2 regions of the Methylobacterium carpenticola genome follow, and region 1 is predicted to be linked to the other one. Evidence: predicted binding sites of a transcription regulator. Region 1 holds the regulator's gene; the other holds the start of a gene.
The links. Region 1 encodes PhoB, which activates phosphate uptake and scavenging genes when phosphate is short. Its sites were predicted from a motif close to TGTCATNNANCTGTCAT; they were not measured.
Positions count from the first base shown of each region.

Region 2: ACE101_RS00230 (esterase-like activity of phytase family protein) is a predicted target of PhoB. The motif match lies at 4,629-4,645, and genes of this name have one in related genera.

Region 1 covers NZ_JBHZEO010000001.1:6,129,607-6,137,387, reverse strand. The annotation lists gene pstA (phosphate ABC transporter permease PstA) at 1-324, shown strand, start outside; gene pstB (phosphate ABC transporter ATP-binding protein PstB) at 353-1,165, shown strand; gene phoU (phosphate signaling complex protein PhoU) at 1,194-1,916, shown strand; gene phoB (phosphate regulon transcriptional regulator PhoB) at 1,942-2,646, shown strand; gene ACE101_RS28420 (GcrA family cell cycle regulator) at 2,792-3,334, opposite strand; gene ACE101_RS28415 (cell envelope integrity EipB family protein) at 3,874-4,728, shown strand; gene ACE101_RS28410 (DNA polymerase IV) at 4,733-6,013, opposite strand; gene ACE101_RS28405 (DUF3572 domain-containing protein) at 6,010-6,255, opposite strand; gene ACE101_RS28400 (response regulator) at 6,426-6,806, shown strand; gene ACE101_RS28395 (PleD family two-component system response regulator) at 6,820-7,781, shown strand, end outside.
Region 2 covers NZ_JBHZEO010000001.1:43,232-51,012, forward strand. The annotation lists gene ACE101_RS00215 (TRAP transporter substrate-binding protein) at 1-170, opposite strand, end outside; gene ACE101_RS00220 (peptidase domain-containing ABC transporter) at 924-3,017, shown strand; gene ACE101_RS00225 (HlyD family type I secretion periplasmic adaptor subunit) at 3,014-4,477, shown strand; gene ACE101_RS00230 (esterase-like activity of phytase family protein) at 4,691-7,189, shown strand; gene ACE101_RS00235 (P1 family peptidase) at 7,214-7,781, opposite strand, start outside.

The DNA of each region.
Region 1 (7,781 bases):
GGCGCGCCGACCTCGATCGTGATCCGCGCCGTGACCTGGAAGGCCGCGCAATCGGGGATCGTCACCGGCATCCTGCTCGCGCTCGCTCGCATCGCCGGCGAGACCGCGCCGCTCCTCTTCACCGCGCTCAACAACAATTCCTGGTTCGCTCCCAACCTGATGGGCGGCGTCGCCAACCTGCCGGTGATGATCTACCAGTTCGCCCTCTCTCCTTACGAGAACTGGCGCCAGCTCGCCTGGGCCGGGGCGCTCCTCATCACCGTCACCATCCTGGGCCTCTCCATCGTGGCCCGCGTCTTCCTGGGCGGCGGCAAGAGCCGCTGACCCCCTGCCGATCCTCAGGAGAATCCCGATGAGCGCCCCCGCCACCGCCGCTCCGATCGTCGGCAACAGCGTCGCCGACGAGGCCGCGCCGGTCCGCATCTCGGTCAAGAATCTCAACTTCTACTACAATACCTTCCACGGCCTGAAGAACATCAACCTCAACTTCCTCGACCGGCAGGTCACGGCGCTGATCGGCCCGTCGGGCTGCGGCAAGTCCACCCTGCTGCGCACCTTCAACCGGATCTACAGCCTCTATCCGGAGCAGCGCGCGGAAGGGGAGATCCTGCTCGACGGGCGCAACATCCTCGACCCGTCGATCGACCTCAACGAGCTGCGCGCCCGCATCGGCATGGTGTTCCAGAAGCCGACCCCGTTCCCGATGTCGATCTACGACAACATCGCCTTCGGGATCCGGCTCTACGAGCGCCTCGGCAAGGCCGATCTCGACAACCGCGTCGAGGAGGCCCTGCGCAAGTCGGCCCTGTGGGACGAGGTGAAGGACAAGCTGAGGCAATCCGGCATGGGCCTCTCGGGCGGCCAGCAGCAGCGCCTCTGCATCGCCCGCACGGTGGCCCAGCGCCCCGAGGTGATCCTGTTCGACGAGCCGACCTCGGCCCTCGACCCGATCTCGACCGGGCGCATCGAGGAGCTGATCGAGCAGCTGCGCGGCGAGTTCACCATCGCCATCGTCACCCACAACATGCAGCAGGCGGCCCGCATCTCGCAGTTCACCGCCTTCATGTATCTCGGCGAACTCGTCGAGGTCGGACCGACGAACCGCCTGTTCATGAATCCGGCGAAGCGCCAGACCCAGGACTACATCACCGGCCGGTTCGGCTGATCGCACAGGTTGGGAAGGGGACAGAGCCATGCCGGACCAACACATCGTCAGTTCCTACGACACGGACCTGCAGAACCTGCGCCGCAGCATCGCCGAGATGGGCGGCATCGCCGAGAAGATGGTGGCGGATTCCGCCGCCGCCCTGGTGCGGCGCGACGCCAGCCTCGCGCAGTCGATCATCGCGGCGGATTCCCGCCTCGACGGGCTTCAGCGCGAGATCGAGGAGCGGGCGATCCTGCTCATCGCCCGGCGCCAGCCGATGGCGATCGATCTGCGCGAGACCGTCTCGGCCATCCGCGTTTCGGGCGATCTGGAGCGGATCGGCGACCTCGCCAAGAACATCGCCAAGCGCGTGGTGGCGATCAGCGACCAAGCGCAGCCGCAGAAGATCGTGGTCGGCGTCCAGCACATGGCCGAGCTGGTCCAGGCCCAGCTCAAGGACGTGCTCGACGCCTACGCCACCCAGGACACCGCCGCGGCCCTCGACGTCTGGACCCGCGACGGCGGCATCGACGCCCTCTACACCTCGCTGTTCCGCGAACTCCTGACCTACATGATGGAGGATCCGCGCAACATCAGCTTCTGCACGCATCTCCTGTTCTGCGCCAAGAACGTGGAACGGATCGGCGACCACACCACCAACATCGCCGAGACGATCCATTATCTCGTCACCGGCGAGACCCTGGTGGCCGAACGGCCCAAGAACGACCGGTCGAGCTACGCCACGGTGGCGCCGCAGACGGACGCGTGACCCCGTCGGAGTCCCGAAAGCCCGCATGAGCACGAGGATCCTGATCGTCGAGGACGAGGAGCCGTTGACGCTCCTCCTCCGCTACAACCTCGAAGCCGAAGGCTTCGAGGTCGATTCCGTCATGCGGGGCGACGAGGCCGACATCCGGCTGCGCGAGCAGATCCCGGATCTGGTCCTCCTCGACTGGATGGTGCCGGGCCTGTCCGGGATCGAGCTCTGCCGCCGGATCCGGGCCCGCCGGGAGACCGAGCGCCTGCCGATCATCATGCTGACGGCACGGGGCGAGGAGGGCGACCGGGTGCGGGGCCTCGCGACCGGTGCCGACGACTACATCGTCAAGCCGTTCTCGGTGCCGGAGCTCCTGGCCCGCGTGCGCGCGCTCCTGCGCCGCGCGAAGCCGGCCCACGTGGCGCATCTTCTGGTCGCGGGCGACATCGAACTCGACCGGGTGAGCCACCGGGTCCGGCGCGAGGGCCGCGAGCTGCATCTCGGCCCGACCGAGTTCAAGCTGCTCGAATTCCTGATGCAGAGCCCCGGCCGGGTCTTCTCCCGGGAGCAGCTGCTGGACGGCGTCTGGGGCCACGACGTCTACATCGACGAGCGCACCGTCGACGTGCATATCGGCCGCTTGCGCAAGGCCATCAACCGGCCGCGCCGCCCGGACCCGATCCGCACGGTGCGCGGATCGGGCTACTCCTTCGATGAGATGTTCGCCACCGGCGCGGCCTGATCCCCGGCTGGGCGGCCCATCCGCCCCGCGAGCCTCCCGCATCCCCACACGAAAGAGCCCTCCGCCATCGGCGGAGGGCTCTTTCGTGTGGGCGTCGCGCCTTAGGCCCGGCGCAGGGCAACCCGGCGCCGGGAGTGCCTGGATTTCAGCGGAAGCCCACCGCGCGCCGGTCGCTGCGCTTGCGCTCCGCAGCCGGCTGATAGGCGATGCGGGCGTGATGCGTGCAGTAGGGCAGCCCGGTGATCGAGCGGGCACCGCAGAAGCGGAAATCCGGCGAGGACGGGTCCCCCATGGGCCAGCGGCACATGAACTCCCGCAGCTCCATGATGGTCACACGCTCGGAGAGCGGCAGCGCCACATCAGGCGGCGCGATGCTCTCCGGACGCACCAGCGCCAGCGACGCGGGCGCCGGGGCGACCATCGTCGGCGTGGGCGCCGCGCTCGGCACGCGGACCTCCTCGCTCACCGTGCGGCGGGGCTGCACGGGCGCGGGCGCGGCCGCACTCACCGCGCCGTTCGATTTCAGCACCCGCCCGGCGAGGCCGAGCCGATGCACCTTACCGATCACCGCATTGCGCGACACGCCCCCGATCTCGGCGGCGATCTGACTCGCACTGCGTCCTTCCCCCCAGAGCCGCTTGAGGAGTTCGACCCGTTCCTTCGTCCAGCTCGGGCCCGCATCCATCATCGCCGCCTCCGAATTCCCCCAGTACGCCGGCGGCCGAAGCGCACGCGACCGCCTTCGCCCGACCCTGAGGCCGGGCGCCAAAACCCTTCGATCCTGCTGGTGATCGCCGCTTCGTGACAGCGCCTGCGACGGGGGTGAACCTACAGGAGCGGCTGTTGCCCGCGCAAGAGTCCCCGGCCCATCCGAGCCCCTTTTCCCCGCACCGGCCGCGCATGCGGCGGCGCCCCTCGGAAGGGCGCCAAGGCGCGCCGGCGCCACGCGAACTCCGCCGCGCAGGCGCCTGAAATCCACACGCCGTCAACAGCTTGTGGGCAATCCCGGGGGCTGCCGGACCCGGCCTCGGGACCCCGTCCGCACGGGGCCGGAGACGCGGCCGCGGGCCCGATCGGGCAGTTCCGACGCCAGCCTCCCGAACCGCTCGCGCGATCAGCGTGGCAGACAAGCCACGGTGCCCCCGCCCGAGAGGCGGCGTTGCCCGCGGGCTGGGCTGCACCTATGTTCGGGCCCGGCGCCGTACGCGCTCGACCCCCGGGAAACTCATGCGGATCGTCCTCGCGTCCCTGCTTCCGCTCCTCGCCCTCGCCCCCACCGGTCTCGCCGCCGAACCGGCATCCGGCATCCGCCTCGCGCCGCACCGCGCGGTCTACGACCTGTCGCTGATGCGCAGCGGCGGGGCGCGCTCGGTCGACAGCGCCCGGGGCCGGATCGTGTTCGATTTCTCGGGCGACCCCTGCAAGGGATGGGCGCTGCAGTACCGCCAGGTGACGGTGCTGGAGAGTTCGGAGAGCGGCACGCGCACCTCGGACCTGCGCAACAACACCTTCGAGAGCGGGGACGGCCACAGCTTCCATTTCCGCACCCAGTCCGACCTCAACGGCAGCCAGCAGCCGGCGGTGGACGGCGATGCGGAGCGCGACGCCAAGGGGCTCGCCGTCACCATCAAGAACCCGCAGAAGGCGCGCGTCACGGCGCCCGGGGAGGTGCTGTTCCCGGCCGCCCACATGCGCCGGCTGATCGAGGCCGCCCAGGCCGGCGAGCGCACCGTCTCCGTGAAGGTCTTCGACGGCTCGGATGACGGCCGCAAGATCTACGACACGCTCGCGGTCATCGGCCCGCGCCGGACGATTCCGGCGAGCGTGGAGACCACCGCTCCTCCGGCCGCCGAGGCGCCTCTGCGCGAGGGCGCCATGGCGACGATGCCGCGCTGGCCCGTGACGCTCAGCTACTTCTCCGCCGGGGAGGAGGGCGAGCGCATGCCGATCTACGTGCTCTCCTTCGATCTCTACGAGAACGGCGTCAGCGGCGCCCTGCGGCTCGATTACGGCGGCTTCGCCCTCAAGGGCGACCTCTCGCGGATCGATCTCGCGCCCGAAGCCAAGGATTGCCGGCCCTGACGGGTCAGGCCTTGGGTGTCTTGCCTGGCGTGAAGGCGAGGCCGCGCTGGACCGAGGCCGGGCCGAACCGGGTCCGCAGCGCCTCCACGGCGGCGGCCCGGCTCGCCTCGCGCCGCACGCCCTGATCGGCGAGATCGCCCCGGTCGGCGTGGATCGCCTCGCAGAGATCCCCCGCGCCGACCCCGATCAGCCGATAGGCGGTGCCGTCGCAGGCCTCGCGCAGCAGCGCCTCGGAGGGCCGGAAGAGCCGGTCGGCGAGCTGCGTCGGGGGCAGGCCCGAGCGGGTGCGGGTGCGCAGGCGGAAGCTCGCATCCTTCAGCTTCAGGGTCACGCTGCCGGCGGCGAGGTCCGCGCGCACCAAGCGCCGCGCCACCGTCTCGCACAGGCGCCACAGGATCGGGCGCAGCGCGGAGAAATCCCGCAGGTCCTCCGCGAAGGTGGTCTCCCCCGAGACGCTCTTCGCCTCGCGAACCGGCTGCACGCGCCGCGGATCCTCGCCGCGGGCGAGGCCGGCGAGGCGGGCCGCGTCGCGCCCGATCGCCGCCTGGAGCCGCGGGACGGGCACGCGCAGCAGGTCGCCGACCATGGTGATGCCGAGGCTCCCGAGCCGGGCCGCGGCGGCCTGCCCGATGCCTGGCAGGATGCCGACCGGGCGCGGCGCCAGGAAGGCTTGCGCCTCCGCCCGGCCGATCACCGAGAAGCCGCGGGGCTTCTCCAGGTCGGAGGCGATCTTCGCCAGGAACTTGTTGGGAGCAAGCCCGATCGAGACGGTGATGCCGACCTGTGCCTCGACCGCGCAGGCGAAGCGCGCCAGCGTCACGGCCGGGCTCGCGCCGTGCAGCCGCTCGGTGCCGGTCAGGTCGAGGAAGGCCTCGTCGATCGAGACGGGCTCCACCAGCGGGGTGAGCGCCTGCATCATCCCGCGCACCTCGCGGCCGACGCGGACGTATTTCTCCATGTCGGGGCGCAGCACCACCGCGTCCGGGCAGGCCTTCAGGGCCTTGAACATCGGCATGGCCGAGTGCACGCCCCGGGTGCGGGCGATGTAGCAGGCCGTCGAGACGACGCCCCGGCGCCCACCGCCGATGATGAGCGGCCGGTCGCGCAGCGACGGATCGTCCCGCTTCTCGATGGCCGCGTAGAAGGCGTCGCAATCCACATGGGCGATGGCGAGCCCGTCGCGCTCCGGATGGGTGACGAGGCGCGGCGACCCGCAGGCGGCGCAGCGCAGGGTTCCGCCGGTGAGGCGGGCGCAGTCGCGGCAGAGCGGGATTCCGGCCGTCATGCCCCGAAGGAATCCGGCGGCGGCGGCCCGAGGCGCTGCCATGCCAGCGTGATCCGCTCCGGCGTCTCGCCGATCGCCTGGGCGCAGGCGAGCAGCAAGTCCTGGTCCGCCACGACGTGGTCGAGGAGCCCGACGAGGAGGCCGGGATCCTCGGCGGCCTGCCGCAGGGCGGCGGGGCTCAGGCCCGCCTGCTCCATGAACCGCATCAGGCGGCCGGGATCGCCGGTGACGAATCCGAACACCGCGCCGGCCAGGGCCTCGGCCTCCGCGCGGCTCGGCGCTCCGCCCTGGGGAGCTTTCCCTCTGGTAAAACTCTGTGATTTGCGTTTCATCAACTTGTGCCGCTTAAACAGGATGGACGGGCGTCGTCGGAGGTTCAGATGCGTCTCGCCGACGCCGGAGACAGTGAGCCATGACGAAGACGGTGCTCATCGTCGAGGACAACGAGCTGAACATGAAGCTCTTCAACGACCTGTTGGAGGCTCATGGCTACGCGACTCTCAAGACCGCGAACGGGATTGAGGCGATCGAGCTCGCGCGGCAGCACCGTCCCGACCTGATCCTGATGGACATCCAGCTCCCCGAGGTGTCCGGGCTCGAAGTCACGAAGTGGATCAAGGAGGACGACGAACTCAAGAGCATTCCGGTGATCGCCATCACGGCCTTCGCCATGAAGGGGGACGAGGAGCGCATCCGGGAGGGCGGCTGCGAGGCCTACCTGTCGAAGCCCATCTCGGTGGCGAAGTTCCTCGCCACCGTCCGGACCTATCTCGGCGACGAGCGCCAGAGCTGAGAGGCGACGCTCCATGTCGGCACGCGTGCTCATCGTCGATGACCTGTTCCCCAACCTGAAGCTCCTCGAAACCAAGCTGTCGCTCGAATATTTCGACGTGGTCTCGGCGATGAACGGGCCGGACGCGATCGCGATCTGCGAGAAGGGGTTGTGCGACATCGTCCTGCTCGACGTGATGATGCCGGGCATGGACGGGTTCGAGGTGTGCCGCCGGCTGAAGACCACGCCGACCACGGCGCATCTCCCGGTGGTGATGGTCACCGCCCTCGACCAGCCGAGCGACCGCCTGCGCGGTCTCGACGCGGGCGCCGACGATTTCCTGACGAAGCCCATCGACGACACCGCCCTGCTCGCCCGCGTGCGCAGCCTCGTGCGGCTGAAGGCCATGACGGACGAGCTGCGCAACCGCGCGCTCGCCTCGCGCGACCTCGGCTTCGGCGACCCGCTCGCCGCCGCCGCCGCCGAGACCGGGCTCAACGCCAACCTCCTCATCGCCGACGACCGGCGCGCCTCCGCCGACCGGATGGCGGCGGCCCTCTGCCAGTACCATTGCGTCGAGGTGGTCTGCGATCCCCAGCTGGCCCTCGAGAAGGCGACCGGGGGCGCCTACGACGTGGCTCTGGTGAGCCTCGATTTCGAGGGCTTCGACGGGCTGCGCCTGTGCACGCAGCTGCGCTCGGTCGACCGGACCCGCGACATGCCGGTGGTGATGCTGGCCGACGCGGGCGACCGCTCGCGGATCATGCGCGGCCTCGACCTCGGCGTGCACGACTACCTCGTGCGGCCCATCGACCGGAACGAGCTCGTGGCCCGGGTCCGCACGCAGGTGCGCCGCAAGCGCTTCGCGCATTCGCTGCGCGAATCCGTGCAGGCCTCGATGGAACTCGCCGTGACGGACGGGCTCACCGGCCTGCACAACCGGCGCTACTTTGACAGCCATCTTGCCGGCCTCTTCCGCGAGGCGACCTTGCGCGG
Region 2 (7,781 bases), 6.1 Mb from region 1:
GCACCCGAGATGTTGCTCTGCGGGTACTCGGTGGTCATGACCCAGGGATCGGCGGCGAGGGCCGGCCGGAGCGTCGTCGCGAGCAGGGTGAGCAGCAGGCCCAGAATCGCTCGCCGGTTCCGGGCGGGCCGGCGGGTGGTCGCGAACGACCGACGGGAATGCGGGGACATCGCGGATATCGCCTCGTGATGGAGGGGCCGCCGAGACGCAGCCCCGGCCGACAGGCTCCCCTGGACGCCAGCCCGGCACAAGTCGCGCTCGGCATCAATCCGGCCCGCCTCGGCATGGTTAACGAATTGTAGAGGGAGACACTCCAGTGTCGCGACAGCAGACGGCAGCGCCGGCTCACCCCGTCGAGCCCGCCGCCGTTCCGCAGCGCAGCCTTGAGGACGACGCGATCGAGAGGCTGAGATGAGTAGCGCCGTATTGTCATCGGCACCGAACCGGCCGGTTGAGAGGGCAGCAACCGTGGGACAGCACGATCATCTCGACCCCGGTGACCGCGTTTCGACCGAAGCAATCTCGGCCGGCAACCGCTTTTGCTCCGGCAACCGGGCGGATCAACGATGCGCGGTGGGTTCCGGCGGCGGCGCATTCCGGCGCGACACCGGCCGTGCGGCGGCCTGATCCCGCGCCGCTCCGGTCTCGCGCCCGAATCCTCCTCCCGCCACGCGGAAGCCGCCATGCCAGCGCCCCACGATGCTCTCGCGGCCGGACGCCGCTGCCGCCGAACCGTCGAGGCTCAAGCCGTCGGGGCCCGGCCGGCCGCATGACGGACGCCCGCCGCCCGGCCCTGCCGACCCCTCTCTCTCATCGGACGCCGCGCGCGCCCCGCGCCGATCCGCCGAGCGGACCACGCCGTGAACGCACCTGCCTCCTTCCTCCTGTCGCGGCATCACACGGCGATCCGCTGCCTGTTCGTGATGTCGCTCCACCGGGGCGTCCAGCTGAAGCCCGAGGCTCTGTCCGGGATCAGCGAGACCGATCTCACCGGCTCGATCCTGCGCGTGCTCGCGGGGGCGGGCCTCGAAGGGAAGCTGCTCGAAGGCCGGCGCTGGAAGCACCTCGCCGCGCTCGGCAGCGCCTACCCGATGATGGCCCTCCTCAAGGACGGCAGCTGGGTGCTGATCGTCAACGCCGCCGACGGGCCGGACGGCCCGGGCGTGATGGTCCTCAACCCGCAGCGCGAGGCCGAGGGCGCGATGCGCCTCACCCGGGCCGAGTTCGGCCGGGATTGGGCGGGCGCGGTCATCGTCTGCCGCAAGGCCAAGCCCCAGCCCGCCGAGCCGCAGACCTTCGGCCTGACGTGGTTCATCCCGGAGATCCTGCGCCAGCGCCGCTACCTGCGCGACGTCGCCGTCGCCGCCACCATGGCGACGCTGATCGGCTTCGCCACGCCCCTCGTGTTCCAGGTGTTGATCGACAAGGCGATCGGCCACCACAGCTACCAGACCCTCGGCGCGATCATCATCATCGCGGCGATCCTGGTCGTGTTCGACGGCCTGTTCGCCTACACGCGCCAGTACCTGATGCTGTTCCTGACCAACAAGGTCGACGCGCGGCTGGCCTCCCGCACCTTCCAGCACCTGCTGCAACTGCCGCTGCACTTCTTCGAGTCGATGAGTGCGGGGGCGCTGACGCGCAACCTCCAGCAGACCGAGACCATCCGCAACTTCCTCACCGGACGGCTGTTCCAGGCCACCCTCGACGCCCTGACCCTGCCGATCACGGTGGGGCTGCTCGCCTTCTACAGCCTCAAGCTCACTCTCGTGGTGCTGGTGTTCTCGATCGCCATCGCGGCGGTGATCGGTCTGATCGTCCCGGCCTTCCGGCACCATCTCGACCGGCTCTACCAGGCCGAGGGCTCGCGCCAGGCGCATCTCGTCGAGACCATCCACGGCATGCGCACGGTGAAGTCGCTCGCCCTCGAACCCTACCGCCTGCGCGACTGGGACGAGGCGGTGGCGACCGGGGTGAGCCGGCGCGCCTCGGTGGGGCGGCTCGCGACGCTCGCCAACGTCCTCACCAGCAGCCTGGAGAAGAGCATGCAGATCTGCGTGCTCGGCCTCGGCGCCCTCGACGTGTTCGACGGCCACCTGAGCATCGGCTCGCTGATCGCCTTCAACATGGTGGCGGGCCGGGTCACCGGGCCGCTCATCCAGATCGTCGGACTCGTCAACGAATCGCAGGAGACCCGGCTCGCCGTGCAGATGCTCGGCACGGTGATGCAGCACCCGCCGGAGCGCGATCCGAGCCGGCCGGGCATGAAGCCGCCGGTCACCGGCCGGCTCGACTTCGACGCCGTGACCTACCGCTATCCCGGCGCCGCCGCGCCCGCCCTCGACGGGGTGAGCTTCACGGTGGAGCCCGGGCAGGTGATCGGCATCGTCGGGCGCTCGGGCTCGGGCAAGACCACGGTGACGCGCCTGATCCAGGCGATCCAGACCGCGCAGGAGGGGGCGGTCCGCCTCGACGGCATCGACCTCAGGCAGATCGACCTCGTCCATCTGCGCACCAGCATCGGCGTGGTGCTGCAGGAGAACTTCCTGTTCCGCGGCACCATCCGGGACAACATCGCGGCGGCCCGGCCCGACGCGCCCCTCGCCGAGATCGTCGAGGCGGCCCGGATGGCGGGCGCGGCCGAGTTCATCGAGCGGCTGCCCGCCTCCTACGACACCTTCGTGCAGGAGAACGGCGCCAACTTCTCGGGCGGCCAGCGCCAGCGCATCGCCATCGCCCGGGCCCTGGTGCTGCGCCCGCGCCTCCTGATCTTCGACGAGGCGACGAGCGCCCTCGACCCCGAGAGCGAGGCGATCATCCAGGAGCACCTCGCCGAGATCGCCGCGGGCCGCACCATGGTCATCGTCTCGCACCGCCTCGCCTCCCTGGCGAGCGCCGATTCGATCCTCGTCCTCGACCGGGGCCGGGTGGTCGACTACGCCCCCCACGCCACCCTGCTGACGCGCTGCGACGTCTACCAGCGCCTCTGGCACCAGCAGACCAGGCATATCCAGTGATCCTGCTGCGCCGTCCTCCCCCGCAGGAGCCCGCCGTCCCGGCGGCTTCCCCCGACCGGTCCCGGCGCCGCCCGGAGGGAGCCCCCTCCCTGGCCTGGGCCCGCCGCACGCTCGCGCGCGCCGCGCCGACGCGGCCGGCCTTCGACGATGCCCCCGACCTCGACGAGATCTTCGCCTCGCGCCCGCCGGGGCCCTTGCGCCTGACGCTCTACGGGGTGGTCGCGCTGGTGGTCGCGCTCGTCGCGGCCGCGAGCCTGATCCGGGCGGACATCGTGGTGTCGGCCCCCGGCCGCCTGCTGGCGGACGCCCCCACCATCGTGCTCCAGCCCCTGCAGCTCTCGATCATCCGCGAATTGCGGGTGAAGGCGGGCGATTCGGTGCGCAAGGGCGACGTGCTGGCCTCCCTCGACCCGACCTTCGCGCAGGCCGACCGCAGCACCCTGGTGGCGCAGCAGACCGCCCTGCGGGCGGAGATCGACCGCATCCAGGCGGAGCTCGACGGCACCGAGCCGCGCTTCGTCGGCGAGTCCCGCGACGTGCAGCTCCAGGCGAGCCTCTACCGGCAGCGGCAGTCGCAATTCGCCGCGCAGCTGCGCGCCTACGACGCGGAGATCCAGCGCATCACCGGCAGCATGGGCACCGCGAAGGTCAACGCGGTCTCGCTGCGCCTGCAATTCGACGTCTATACCGAACTCGAATCGATGTACGCGAAGCTCTATTCCAAGAGCGTCGCCTCGCGGGTGACCTATCTGGGCTCGTCGGTGAGCCGCATGAAGGCGGAGCGCGACAGCCAGGAGGAGCAGAACCGGCTGAGCGAGCTGACCAACCAGCTCGCCACCAAGCAGGCCGAGCGCCAGGTCTTCATCGACAAGTGGCGCAGCGACCTGATGGACGCGCTCATCAAGGCCCGCCGCGAGGAGAAGAGCCTCAGCGAGAACGTGGTCAAGGCCAACCTCATGACCGATCTCGTCGCCCTGGTGGCGCCCGAGGACGGCATCGTGATCGACGTGGCCCGGCGCTCCGTGGGCTCGGTGGTGCAGCCGGCCGAGCCGATCCTGACGCTGCTGCCCTCGGGCGCGCCGCTCTACGCGGACGTGTCGATCGCCTCGGCGGATGTGGGCTACACCAAGGCCGGCGACGCGGTGACGATCAAGATCGACGCCTTCCCCTACCAGCGTCACGGCTCCCTCACGGGCCGCCTGCGCTCGATCGGGATGGACGCCGCCGCGATGAGCCTCGGCCCGAGCGGGGGCATGCCGCAGCTCCACCCGGCGGGCGGCGTCGCCCATCGGGGCCAGATCGTCCTCACGGGCTCGCAGCTGCGCAACCTGCCGGAGGGCGCAAGCCCGATGCCGGGGATGAGCGTGACCGCCGACATCAAGGTCGGCACCCGCAGCGTGATCTCCTACTTCATCTATCCGCTGAAGCGCGGCTTCGACGAGGCGATCCGGGAGCCCTGAGCCCGGGACACCGGCCCGCGGCGCGGGCCGGTTCCGAAAGCACAACCGAAGCTGGATCCCTGCGTCAGCTTTCGGTTTCAAGTTGTCTCGACTGTGGCGCGCCGGCCATCATCGTCGCATCGTGCCGGCGCGGCGGCACGAAGACCGGTTTCGTCACGTCCCTGTCATCTGCCGACCGCAAAGCGGAGACGGATGAGAAACAGGGAGTCGATCGTGAGCACGCACCACATCCGGGCCGCGCTGGTGGCCGGGGGTCTGTTGTCCGGCACGTGCATGGGCGCCGGGGCGCAGAATCTTCAGGTGCGCACGCCGAACCTGACCGCCGCGGACGGTCCGGTCTCGGTGGATGTCGGCGGCGCCACATTCGTGAACCAGGGGCTCCAGGGCGTCGCCCGCCTGCCCGCCACGACCCGCGACTTCCTGGGCGACTCGCTCGGCTCGTTCTCCTCGCTGGCCGTCGACCTGCCGAGCTGGCGGCGCACCGGGGACAGCTACACGGGCACCCTCTTCACGCTGCCCGACCGCGGCTACAACAATCCCGATGGCGGCCTGTTCTCGGATTACGCCGGGCGGCTCAACCGCTTCACCCTGAGCTTCACGCCCCATACGGGCGCCGCCCTGCCGCAATCGACCGACTCGCAGCGCCAGATCGTGATGACGCCGGCCGGCGGCCTCGTGCTGACCGACGCCAAGGGCCAGCGCCTCAGCGGCCTCGACCCGGCCAACGGGACCACGGTGCAGCTCGGCGCCACCCTGCCCTCGGCCCCGACCGGCCCCAGCGCCGGCCGCATCAGCCTCGACGCCGAGGGCTTGGTGCGCAAGCTCGACGGCTCCTTCTACGTCAGCGACGAGTACGGCCCGAACGTCTACTACTTCGACCGCGACGGGCGGCTCCAGGGCATCCTCGGCATCCCGGCGGCCCTGAAGCCGGTGACGGGCGGCGCGCTCACCTTCAACTCGGTCACCCCACCGGATACGGGCCGGCGCAACAACCAGGGCCTCGAAGCCCTGGCGCTGACCCCTGACGGGCGCGGCCTCGTCGCCATCCTGCAGAGCGCGACGCTCCAGGATTCGGGGCCCAGCCAGCAGCAGCGGTCCAATACCCGCATCCTCGTCTACGACGTCTCGGCGAACCCGACGCCGGCCGCCCCGGTGCGCGAATACGTGCTGCAACTGCCGGTCTACCAGCAGAACGGCAATGGCGGCGCCCCGAACCGCACCGCCGCGCAGAGCGAGATGCTCGCCCTGAACGACACCCAGTTCCTGGTCCTGGCGCGCGATTCCAACGGGCTCGGCACCGGCAACACCACGCCGATCGTCTACAAGAGCGTGCTCCTCGTCGATACGGCGGGCGCCACCAACATCGCCGGCTCGGCCTATGACGGCACGACGCCCCTGTCGCCGAACGGCACGCTCAATCCCGGCATCACCCCGGTCCGGACGAGCGAGGTCGTCAACATGCTGAACCCGGTCCAGCTCGGCCGCCTCGGCATGAACCTCTCGACCAACCCGGCCGGCCAGACCACGCTCTCGGAGAAGTTCGAGGCAATGGGCCTGGTCCCGGTGCTGAGCGAGCGGGCGCCCAACGACTACTTCCTGCTGGTGGGCAACGACAACGACTTCCTGACCCGCCAGGGCAGCATCAACGGCCAGCCCTACGACGCCGGCATCAACAACGACAACATCCTGCTGGCCTACCGGCTGACCCTGCCGACCTACGTCGATCCCTACTCGCTGGCGGTGATGAAGGAGACCGCGCCCGTGGTGCTGCAGGGCCTCGCGGCCAGCGGCCTCGGCTTCGCGGGCGGGGCGATCCGCGGCGTGCAGGATCACCTCTCGGCCCTGCGCCGCGGCACGGGCGCGCCGGCGGGCGCCTGGAGCGCCGGGGGCCCGGCCCTCTGGCTCGGCGGCGACGTGGTCTTCGCCGACCTGCCGCGCAACGGCGGGCTCACCATCGACCGGACCATCGCGCAGGGCACGGCCGGGATCGACTTCGCCTTCGGCGGGTCCTGGCGGGCCGGATTGTCGGTCGGGGGCGGCGGCGGCTCGCTCAGCCGCGGCCGGGGCTTCCGCCAGGACCAGAGCGCCTTCACGGCCTCGGCCTATGCGGGCTATTACGGGCCGGACTTCTACGCCCAGGGCATCCTGGGCGGCGCGCCGTTCATCGATTTCAGCGGCATCCGCCGGCCGGGCGCGTATGGCCTCACCGCCGAGGGCCGCACCGGCGGCACCGCCTTCGCGGCGGATGGCGAGATCGGCCTGCCCTTCACCAAGGACGCGCTGCGGCTCACGCCCTTCGTCGGCCTGACGCATCTGTCGGCCCACGCGGATGGCTACACCGAGCAGGGCGCGGCGGGGAACAACCTCGCCTATGCGGGGCTGACGGCCTATCAGACCACCGCGCGCTTCGGCGCCGAACTCGCCTATTACGGCCTCGGGGACACGCTCATCCCCTCCCTGCGCGTGTCCTACAATCTCGCGACCGGGCCGCAGCGGAGCGGCGCCCTGGTCCGCCTCGCCAGCGTACAGCACCCGCTCGCCGCAGCGACGCTGCCGGTCCCGTTCGGGCAGTCGGATTTCGTCGGCGTCGGGGCGGGTCTCCAGGGCAGCCTGACCGAGCGCCTCGGCTGGCGCCTGGACTATCAGGCGGCGATCGGCACGAAGGCGGGCGTCGCCCACGGCCTCACGGCGGGGCTGCGCTACCAGTTCTGAACGCGGGCGGCGCGGCCCACCCCCTCATCGCGCAGGCGCCCCGAACCGGTCCCGCCACGCCGGCAGCGCGCCGGGGAAGGGCAGCGCCGTCGCGGCGTGGACGCCGATGGCCACGGCGCGGGCGAGCGTGCGCGCCGCGGCGTCGCCGAGCCGGGCGAGATCGCCCAGCGGATCCGCGAGCGGCACCCGGCCCGTGGCGGCGGCGAAGACCACGTCCCCGTCGAGGGGCGTGTGCACCGGCACGATCGCCCGGGCGAGCCCGTCCTGGGCCATCACGGCGAGGCGGCGGGCCTCGGCCTTGGTGAGCGCGGCATCGGTGACGACGAGGGCGAGCGTGGTGTTCGCCCCCGCCAGGGCCCGCCGGGGCCACGCGAAGGCCTCGGGCGGGATGCGCGCGGCCGGGCCGTGGCCGCCGAACTCGCCCCCCATCTCGAAGGGCCCGGCCCAGAAATGCGGGCCCTCCCCCACCGTGACGCGACCGAAGGCGTTGACGGCGACGAGGGCCGCCACCCGCGCGCCCGTTCCTTCGACCGGCGCCGAAGCCGAGCCGAGCCCGCCCTTGAGGTTCGCCGTGCCGGCGCCGTAGCCCGCC